DNA from 3 places in the Bacillus coreaensis genome. Region 1 is predicted to be linked to each of the others. Evidence: riboswitches for the same ligand, from Rfam matches in the RefSeq annotation. Region 1 holds a riboswitch; each other region holds the start of a gene.
What was found. A riboswitch is a leader RNA that binds a small molecule or an ion and turns the genes downstream of it on or off. The one in region 1 is predicted to bind lysine.
Positions count from the first base shown of each region.

Region 1 (3,239 bases):
TAACAAAGTCAAACGCCGCAGAGATGGAATTTGAAATCGTTGAGAAAATAAATAACTGTCCCAATGAGTTTGTGATAATCATTGATAACACCGGAATATTCTTCTCATTTTCCTTTAAGAAAGAAGGTAAAAACAGACCTTGCTTGGCTGCTTGGTACGGAACTTCTGCACTTAACATCACCCAACCAATGGTAGAACCAAATAAGCTGATTAATCCAATACCTGCTAACACTTTTCCAGAAACAGGTCCAAGCACGGAGACAATCGCATCAATTAATGGCTTGTCCGACGCAATTAACGCCTCTTGGCTTAATAAGCCCATCACTAATGTACTTACTCCAATATAGATGGCTAACGCGATGAACAACCCTAGAATCGTTGCACGCTTGACGTCAATTTGCTTCTTGGCACGTCCCGCAAAAACAACCGCCGATTCCACACCGATAAACGCCCAAAGGGTAGCAACCGCTGCATTGCTAATCTGACCCATAAGCCCGACCGTTGCCCCACTCTCATCGAAACGTGGCTCAACCATAGGAAGCATATGCGAAGCCTCAAATGCAAACAACGCAACAATAATGAAGATGAAGAAACCTGCCACCTTAGAAGCTGTTGCCATGAAGTTTAACTTCCCTGCATTTTCTAACCCACGTAAAATAATGAAGTGAGTTCCCCATAATAAAATCGAACAAACCACAAAAGTTAAGGCATTACCAACCTTTAAAGTAAACGAACCAACGGTAAATAACTCAGCCTGACTCGTTAAAATCGGAAAGAACGTTGATAAATAACTTGCGAATGTTGTAATGATCGCAATATTTCCCGCTAAGTTACCAATCCAATAACCCCAAGTCGCCATGAACCCAGAAAGAACAGACCCTCTAGAATTTGGCTTAAAAAGCTCTTTCGCATAAATTTGTGGTCCACCATTTAAATTTGGCTTTCTCATTCCTAAATTCCCGAATACAAGTGCAGTAACTAACACTCCCGCTCCTGTAAATAACCAAGCGAGAATAACCCCCGCCGGACTTGCCGCTTCTGACAGTGAACGTGGCAGCATAAAGATACCCGAACCAACCATATTTCCAACGACTAATGCCGTTAATATCCATAAACCTAACTTCGTTTGTTTTCCCATGATAATATTCCTTTCTATTATACTTCCCCATCTCTCAAGTATAGAGGCACTAATAGACATAAAAAAACACACCAAAACGTGAGTACAGTGTGCTTTACAATAACCGCATCAGGCAAATGGATAGTTCAACATAGCTTTACGAGCTATGACAGTCCTACACCTATTCGATGTAGTCCCAGCTACTATAGTCAGAGAATTATAGTGCTTCGGCGAAAATTCCTTTCAACTGAAATCATGGAGCTCCTCTGGCTCTCATCCAACCTACTAATATTTTCCGCAACCTCTACCTCATCTTGAGCTGATGAGGATCATATTTAATTTAAAATGCTTTACTAGAATAATTCATGGGCGTTTTTATGTCAATGGGATTAATTGCTATTGTACCGTTCGAACATCACTAAACGGATAAAACACAAACTCACTAACTCCGACAATCTTTTCCTTCTTAATAAAACCAAGACCATTCCTTGAGTCCATACTGCGAAGTCGATTGTCACCCAATACAAAATAATGACCTTCCGGAACCATAGTAGGTCCATAATCTCCCGTTAACACACTACCTTGTTCATGCGCCTGCTCCCGATTACTCTCTAAATACTCTTCGCTGTGAACAGCGCCATTGATTAGTAACTGATCATCCCTGATTTCGATCATATCACCAGGTAAACCAATAATTCTTTTGACGTAATTTTCGCCTTCTCCTTTAATAATCACGATGTCCTCACGTTCAATTTTGTCGGTATTGACTTTGTTAACAAATATTTTCTCTTGATCGTGAAGAGTTGGTTCCATGGAGGCACCATCCACAATATAAGGAGCAAAGACAAATGTACGAACGACGACTACGATAGCGAAAGCAATAAACACCGATTTACCCCAGCTAATTATTTCTTGCCTCTTCTTAGTTTCTCCCATCCTATTCTGCTCCCTTTTTATGTAATAAACTTGTTTACATTTTATCATAATCACTTATTACCCACGGTTACCAAAGCTCACTCTCAGCCCATAAATCGTTAGACAAGATTCACCAAAAATATCTAGGAAATGCCAAATAAAAAAGTCAGCACTAGTGCTGACTTCTCATCTATCCTTATTGCTGACTCTTCAATTTTCTGTATTGATACATTTTCCATTGATAATGAATAAAGCAACCAATACAAAAACCTAAAAGGGCAACGGTCGCAGCAATCGCGACTAATATCGTAAATATATACCCTACCACTGGCAGATTAAAGGCAAACCCTATAAAACCTGCCCCTAAACATAGAATGGCGATTTTTTGATTAAACTGCTGTTGCTCCCAATCTTCTTGCAGGTACCTTGATGGTTCCCTTTTTAAAAACCGCTTCGCTACCTCCATGATTGGATTTATACGAAAAATAACTCCACATACACCTGAAAGTAGAGGAATCAATAAAATCCATTCCATATTTGTCACCCATGTAAGGATAACGGAGAGTACAATGATCGACTGGTTGATTTGAACAAGTGGCTTGGGAATCGTACGAACGACGTTAGCTGACATCTATATCACACCTTTATTATAGGATTAGTTGGTAATTTATTTTACCGAATATCCAGGCATTTGTATACAAATTAGGATGACACTAATAGAAGGAAAAAATGATAATTGGCCTAAATCTTTTCTGTAAAATAAGCGGAGGTTTTCCGGTTAAATGCAAAATGGTGCAGGTTTCGTAGTAAATAAGAGGAGGTTTTCCGATTATGCAAAGCAAAATCCCCCATTTTCGAAGTTTTAAAGTCAATAGGCGGAATCTCTCCGTCTATTGAAGCCTTCTTTAGTAATAGTTACTAGTTTAAACGAAAATTTTCCGTCTATTTATCCGCTCCGGTGCTTAACCTGCTCCCCCAACCGATAAGTGAGGACCCCACTTGAACCCAGATGCAGGAGTCAGCAACTTTTATGCTAATAAAGAAACTCGCCAATTTGGCGAGTTTTCCTATTTTTATATACCAATAATGATGCTAATACGACATAGCGCTCCTTTTTTACACACCCTTTTGTTGCTGTTGTTCCTTTAAAATATCACGAATTTCCGAAAGCAATTTTTCCTCCGTTGTTGGTGCCTTTACTTCCGAT
Region 1 is NZ_JBOCCY010000012.1:10,622-13,860, forward strand. It holds gene ACQ5H4_RS16765 (amino acid permease) at 1-1,138, opposite strand, end outside; lysine riboswitch at 1,252-1,432, opposite strand; gene lepB (signal peptidase I) at 1,514-2,053, opposite strand; gene ACQ5H4_RS16775 (DUF4395 domain-containing protein) at 2,229-2,663, opposite strand; gene mscL (large conductance mechanosensitive channel protein MscL) at 3,149-3,239, opposite strand, start outside.

Region 2 (3,239 bases), on a different contig from region 1:
CAGAACCTGAGGAACCGATAATGGTAACTACTTCTCCTTTGTTCACTGAAAAATTAATGTCTTTTAATACTTCATGAGTTCCAAAGGATTTGTTTAAATGCTGAATATCAATAATCTTTTCCATCGTCTCTCCTCCTTCTCTCATTACTTTTGGGCCACTTCTACTTGTGTTTCGTTAACAATCATCGTATAGCTTTCAGAGCCATCTAATTTCTTTTCAATATAAAGCAAGATTCTTGTCACAATAAACGTCATCACAAAATAAATCAGACATGCGACGAAAAACGATTCAAAATATCTAAAGTTATTGCCTGAAATCGATTTGGTAACGAAAAATAATTCGGTCACGGAGATCACATTCAGAACGGACGTATCTTTAATATTAATAACAAACTGATTTCCTGTGGCAGGTAAAATATTTCGAATGACCTGTGGCAATACCACATTCCACATCGTTTGTAGATGATTCATTCCGATCGCATGTGCGGCTTCAAACTGCCCTTTTTCAATCGACACAATTCCACCACGTACAATTTCCGCCATATAAGCTCCTGTATTGATCGATACGACAAAAATAGCGGCCACAAACACATTCATATCAATACCGAATGCTAGGGCAGATCCATAGAAAATTACCATAGCTTGTACAATCATTGGTGTTCCACGGAAGAATTCTATATATATAGAAAGAATTAGGTTAATCACTTTTAAAAGTATCTTTTTCCCGCCACGTTCCGGCATGGGAATCGTTCGTATAACGCCTGCTAATAATCCAATCATTGCTCCAAATATCGTTCCAACCAGAGCAATCAAAAGGGTTAACCCAGCACCACGAAGGAACATAGGCCAGTTTTCCGCAATGATTTTAATAACCCATTCAAGACTCATCATTTCTCCTCCTTACCGTATAAAACCGACTGTATACTTATATACAGCCGGTTCCTGAATTCTATTTTGCTGCTGGTTGATTCGTAATAGCAGCATCCATGATGCTTGTTTGTTCTTCCTCTGAGATACCTGCTAAAATTTCATTGATCTTTTCTGTTAAATCACTGTCTTTTTTCAAACCAACAGCGATTGCTGTATCATCTTCTGATGTTTCGAAACCATCTTCAAATTCAACCATTACATAGTTTTCATTGGCTGCTGATGCACTAACTCCTTCTGGACGTTCTGAAACGTAACCATCAATGATCCCTGATTCTAGAGCAACTCTCATGGCCGGGAAGTTGTCCATCGCCGTTTTCTTGTTTACACCTTCGATTTGATCAATCACATTGTAGTGGAACGTATTTAATTGCGCTGTAATTTTTGCACCTTTGAAATCTTGGATCGAAGTAGCATTTTCATACTTGCTGCCTTTTTTCACAACAATTACTAAATTTGACTTGTAGTAATTATCCGTAAAGTCGATCGTTTCCTTACGCTCAGCCGTTGGTGACATTCCAGCAATAATCGCATCAATTTTACCTGATGTTAAAGCGGGTACTAAGCCATCCCACTCTGTTTTAACAATCACTAATTCTTTACCTAAACCTTCAGCGACTTTCTTAGCGATTTCCACATCATATCCACCAGCATACTCTGCAGAACCATCAATTTTAACTCCACCGTTAGAATCGTCGTTCTGAGTCCAGTTAAAAGGAGCGTAACCCGCTTCTAAACCAACTTTAAATGTATTATCCTCTGATGATCCAGAATCAGAACCATTACTTGATCCACATCCGGCTAATAATAGAATCGATGAAACTAATAAAACTATGAATAATGATAACTTGTTTTTCATGATGTCTTTCCCCCTGTTATTTTATCGTACTAAAACAAAAAACGACCTGAGATAAACTCAGGTCGCGTTATGCATAGTTGTCCTAAAGTCCCCTCTTTTATCCCAAATGAGATAGCACAACTCAATAAACGACTAAGTTTATCGAGACAGTCCTGCAGCTCTTAACTACAGACCCAGCATGTAATACTCGAGAATATTACAAACTTCGGCGACATTTCCTTCTCCTTAGCATCACTGCTTCTCAAACTCCACTAAAGACTGTTAAATATCGCGCCTCTACCCCACTGTAAAAAGTGAGGTCTTATTCAATTATCTTCTTATACTACAATACTATCTTTTAGTTCGTCAACTAGGTTTTTCTGGTAAGGTTCTACTTTATCAATAGATCATTTACTCTTATAAAAAATGTGTTTAAAATGGACTACGTTTTATCATTCCGTTACAATGGCCAATGTAGCGAACATTAGGAGGGTGTTTATGAGTAAATATACGCATGTTTTTCACGGAACTGCTTTTTCTAGTTTTTCTCCTAAAAAAATTAATACATTAAAAAATTATTTATTCTTTGTGAATTCAAATGGAATGATTGAAAAAATGGTTGGACCTGAACACGAGGAATATCAACCCTTGTTAGCGGACTACCAAGGGCAGGAGAACTTTCATCAATTAGCAGACGGGCAATATTTCCTCCCCGGTTTTGTGGATTTGCATGTCCATGCCCCACAATGGGCGCAATCAGGGACAGCATTGGATATTCCCCTCTATGACTGGCTTCACACGTATACATTTCCTTTAGAGTCCAAATATACAGATTTAACTTTTGCCCAAACAGTCTATGAAGATCTCGTAAATACACTACTCGCCAACGGCACAACGACAGTCCTTTACTTTGCAACCGTCCATAAAGAGGCAAGTCTATTATTAGCAGAAATATGTGCAAAAAAAGGACAGAGGGGTTTAGTAGGCAAGGTTGTCATGGATGATCCTGAACAAAACCCTGACTATTATCGGGATGCAGATGCCAAAACCGCGATAGCTGATACAGAGGAATTTATTTTAGCAGTGAAGGAGCTAGCTAAAACAGTTAAACAAGGTGTGTATCCCGTTGTTACTCCTCGCTTTATTCCAAGTTGTTCGGACGAAGCACTTAAGGGCTTAGGGGAACTCGCAGCTAAGCATGATACACATGTTCAATCGCATTGTAGCGAAAGTGACTGGGCTCATAACTATGTACAAGACCGTTTTCACAAACATGATGCATTTGCCTTGCATGATTTTGGCTTATTAGGTGAGAAATCTGTAATGGCTCATTGTAATTTCTTAGATGACGATGATGCAGAGCTATTTGCCAAAACAGGAACAGCGATCAGCCATTGTCCATTGTCAAATGCCTACTTCGCAAATAGCGTGATCCCGATCAAACGTTTTCAGGCTATGGGAATTGATGTTGGAT
Region 2 is NZ_JBOCCY010000013.1:33,108-36,346, forward strand. It holds gene ACQ5H4_RS17465 (amino acid ABC transporter ATP-binding protein) at 1-124, opposite strand, end outside; gene ACQ5H4_RS17470 (amino acid ABC transporter permease) at 145-888, opposite strand; gene ACQ5H4_RS17475 (transporter substrate-binding domain-containing protein) at 950-1,786, opposite strand; lysine riboswitch at 1,891-2,073, opposite strand; gene guaD (guanine deaminase) at 2,264-3,239, shown strand, end outside.
Region 2: linked by a shared signal. The riboswitch ahead of ACQ5H4_RS17475 (transporter substrate-binding domain-containing protein) and the one ahead of ACQ5H4_RS16765 (amino acid permease) in region 1 are both predicted to bind lysine.

Region 3 (3,239 bases), on a different contig from region 1:
TATGCTTTAACAGATTTTCCAGACAACTCAAATGCTTCATGAAGTGCTTCAACTGCTTTCAGCATCTGAGCTTCCTCTATCACTGTAGAAACCTTAATTTCAGAGGTACTTACCATCTTTACCTGAATCCCTCCTGCGGCTAGTACTTCAAACATTTCTGCTGCAACCCCAGGATTGGAAATCATCCCTGAACCAACAATCGATACTTTTGCAAGGTTTGGTTCTGCTTCTATACTTGCATATTTCAAGGAATCTTTATTAGCTTGTAGAACAGCCATAGTTTCTTCTAAATCTGTGCTCTTAATAGAAAAAGATAAGTTTGTCGTTGATTCATTCGTCATACTTTGAATAATAATATCAACGTTCAAATGATTTTTTGCTAAGATGGTGAAGATCGTTGACAGATTTGTTAATCCATTTGGAAGGCCTAAAACACTTACTCTCGTAATTTCATCTTCAAAAGCAACACCTCTTACAACTAAACTTTGTTCCATTGATACTTCCTCCTCAATTATCGTTCCATTTTCTCGCTCCATACTTGACCGTACTTCAAGTGGGACCGCATAATTTTTTGCATATTCAACGGCTCTTGGATGTAACACTCCCGCACCTAAGTTAGCTAACTCTAACATTTCATCATAAGAAACAGACTTAAGCTTTCTTGCCTCTTTCACATAACGTGGATCTGTTGTAAATACACCTGTTACATCGGTATAAATATCGCATTTATCAGCTTTTAATGCGGCTGCTAATGCCACTGCTGTTGTATCCGATCCACCTCGACCAAGAGTTGACACCGCTCCATCAATCGCAATTCCTTGAAAGCCGGCTACGACTACTATTTTCCCTTTATGTAGCTCAGTTTGAATTTTAGTTGTATTAATGTGTAAAATCCTAGCATTTCCATGAACTGCCTCTGTTTCAATTCCTGCTTGCCAACCAGTAAAGGATATTGCTTCATAGCCTTTTTCTATTAACACCATCGACAATAATGCGATCGTGACTTGCTCACCTGTCGTGAGAAGCATATCCATTTCACGTTTGCTTGGACGGCTTGAGATTTGATTTGCTAGACCCACTAATTCGTCTGTTGCTTTCCCCATTGCAGACACAACGACCACTACGTCGTTCCCTCGCATCTTTTCTTCAATTACTCGATCGGCTACATGCTTAATACGATCAACATTTCCTACCGATGTACCACCAAACTTTTGGACAACCAATCCCATATATACCCCTACTTTCTTTTCATCTCTTTCATGTGCCTTTTTTGAAAATACAAAAAAAGCCATGAGAGATATCTCATGGCTGCGTGAATGAACGTACAAAAATACGGACTTATACACAGTGAGATAGCTCTCCAAGACATACTGTCTTGACAATCCAGTATTTATTCAATACAGGACCAGCAGATACGGCAATTCAGAGACCTATCCACTTCGGCGAACATCCCCTTTCACAGCTTCTCATCGAATCTCAGTATTCTCAAAGCTGTTACTATTGGTGCTCGCACCTCTACCTTCACTTAACGATTAAGTGATTAATATAAAATTTTCCTAATTATAGCACAGCCTCCTAGTGACGACAATGCTATTCTTGTAATTTTTTCATTAACAGATCTACTGTATTTTGTGGAAGTCCAATAGATAAAAAGTCCTCTTTGTTTGCTTCCTTCATTTTTTTTACCGACCCAAAGGCTTTTAATAATTGTTTCTTCCTTTTCTCACCGATTCCCGGTACATCATCCAAAATCGACTGAAACACATTTTTCCCTCGAAGTTGCCTGTGAAACGTGATGGCAAAACGATGCACTTCGTCTTGAATTCTTTGAAGCAAATAAAATTCCTGGCTATTCCGTTCAAGCGGCACGACTGTTAATGGCTTCCCGTATAAAAGCTGTGAGGTTCTATGTTTATCATCTTTAACGAGCCCAGTTATCGGAATATCTAAACCAAGTTCATTTTCCAAAATATCTCTTACCGCTTCTACATGTCCCTTTCCACCATCTATCATAATTAGATCAGGAAGTGGGAGGTTTTCTTTAAGCACACGAGAATATCGGCGTCTTGTGACTTCCCTCATCGATTCATAATCATCAGGACCCTCAACAGACTTAATTTTGTATTTTCGATACTCTCTTTTTGCTGATTTCCCATCAATAAATACAACCATTGCCGATACTGGGTCTGTTCCTTGGATATTTGAGTTATCAAAAGCTTCAATTCGGTGAGGAGTATAAATTCCCAGTTGCTCTCCAAGTTGCTCGACTGCTTTAATCGTTCTCTCTTCATCTCGCTCCACGAGAGAGAATTTTTCTTTTAGAGCAATGCTTGCATTTTTTGTAGCTAACTCAACTAGGTCCTTCTTCTGTCCACGTTTCGGCTGCAATACCTTTGTTTGTAGAAGTTGTTCCGCTAATTCTAGATCTACTTCATCCCGTAAAAGTATCTCTTTTGGTTTAAAATGACTGGATTGATCGTAGAATTGACCTAAGAACGTTAAAAATTCTTCTTCTGCTTCTCCATAAATAGGGAACATGGAAATGTCTCTCTCAATGAGCTTGCCTTGGCGAACAAAAAATACTTGAACACACATCCACCCTTTATCAACCGAATAGCCGAACACATCTCGGTCAGTAAAATCAGTCGTTGTCATTTTTTGTTTTTCCATTGTTGCTTCTATATGGGCTATTTTATCGCGGAAATCCTTTGCTCTTTCGAAATCAAGCTCTTCTGCAGCAGCTTGCATCTTAAGTGTAAGGTCCTTTTTAATGTCCTTATAACCACCATTTAAAAACTTTGTAATTTCTTCTACAAGTTCTTTGTAGGTCGATTCTTTTACTTCCTTTACACAAGGAGCCAAACATTGTCCAAGATGATAATATAAGCATACTCTATCAGGCAATGTTGAGCATTTTCTCAAAGGATAGATTCGATCCAAAAGCTTTTTTGTTTCGTTCGCAGCAGACACATTCGGGTATGGACCAAAATATTTCCCTTTGTCCTTTTTGACCTTACGAGTTGTAATCAGGCGTGGATGCCTTTCTGCAGTTAACTTAATAAAAGGATATGTTTTATCGTCCTTTAACATCACATTGTACTTAGGATCATGTTTCTTTATTAAATTTAACTCGAGAATTAGTGCTTCAATATTGGACGATGTAACGATATATTCAAAATCCTCAATTTCAGAAACGAGCCTTTGCGTTTTTCCATCGTGAGATCCAGTAAAGTACGACC
Region 3 is NZ_JBOCCY010000005.1:30,018-33,256, reverse strand. It holds gene ACQ5H4_RS09395 (aspartate kinase) at 1-1,229, opposite strand, end outside; lysine riboswitch at 1,346-1,526, opposite strand; gene uvrC (excinuclease ABC subunit UvrC) at 1,591-3,239, opposite strand, start outside.
Region 3: linked by a shared signal. The riboswitch ahead of ACQ5H4_RS09395 (aspartate kinase) and the one ahead of ACQ5H4_RS16765 (amino acid permease) in region 1 are both predicted to bind lysine.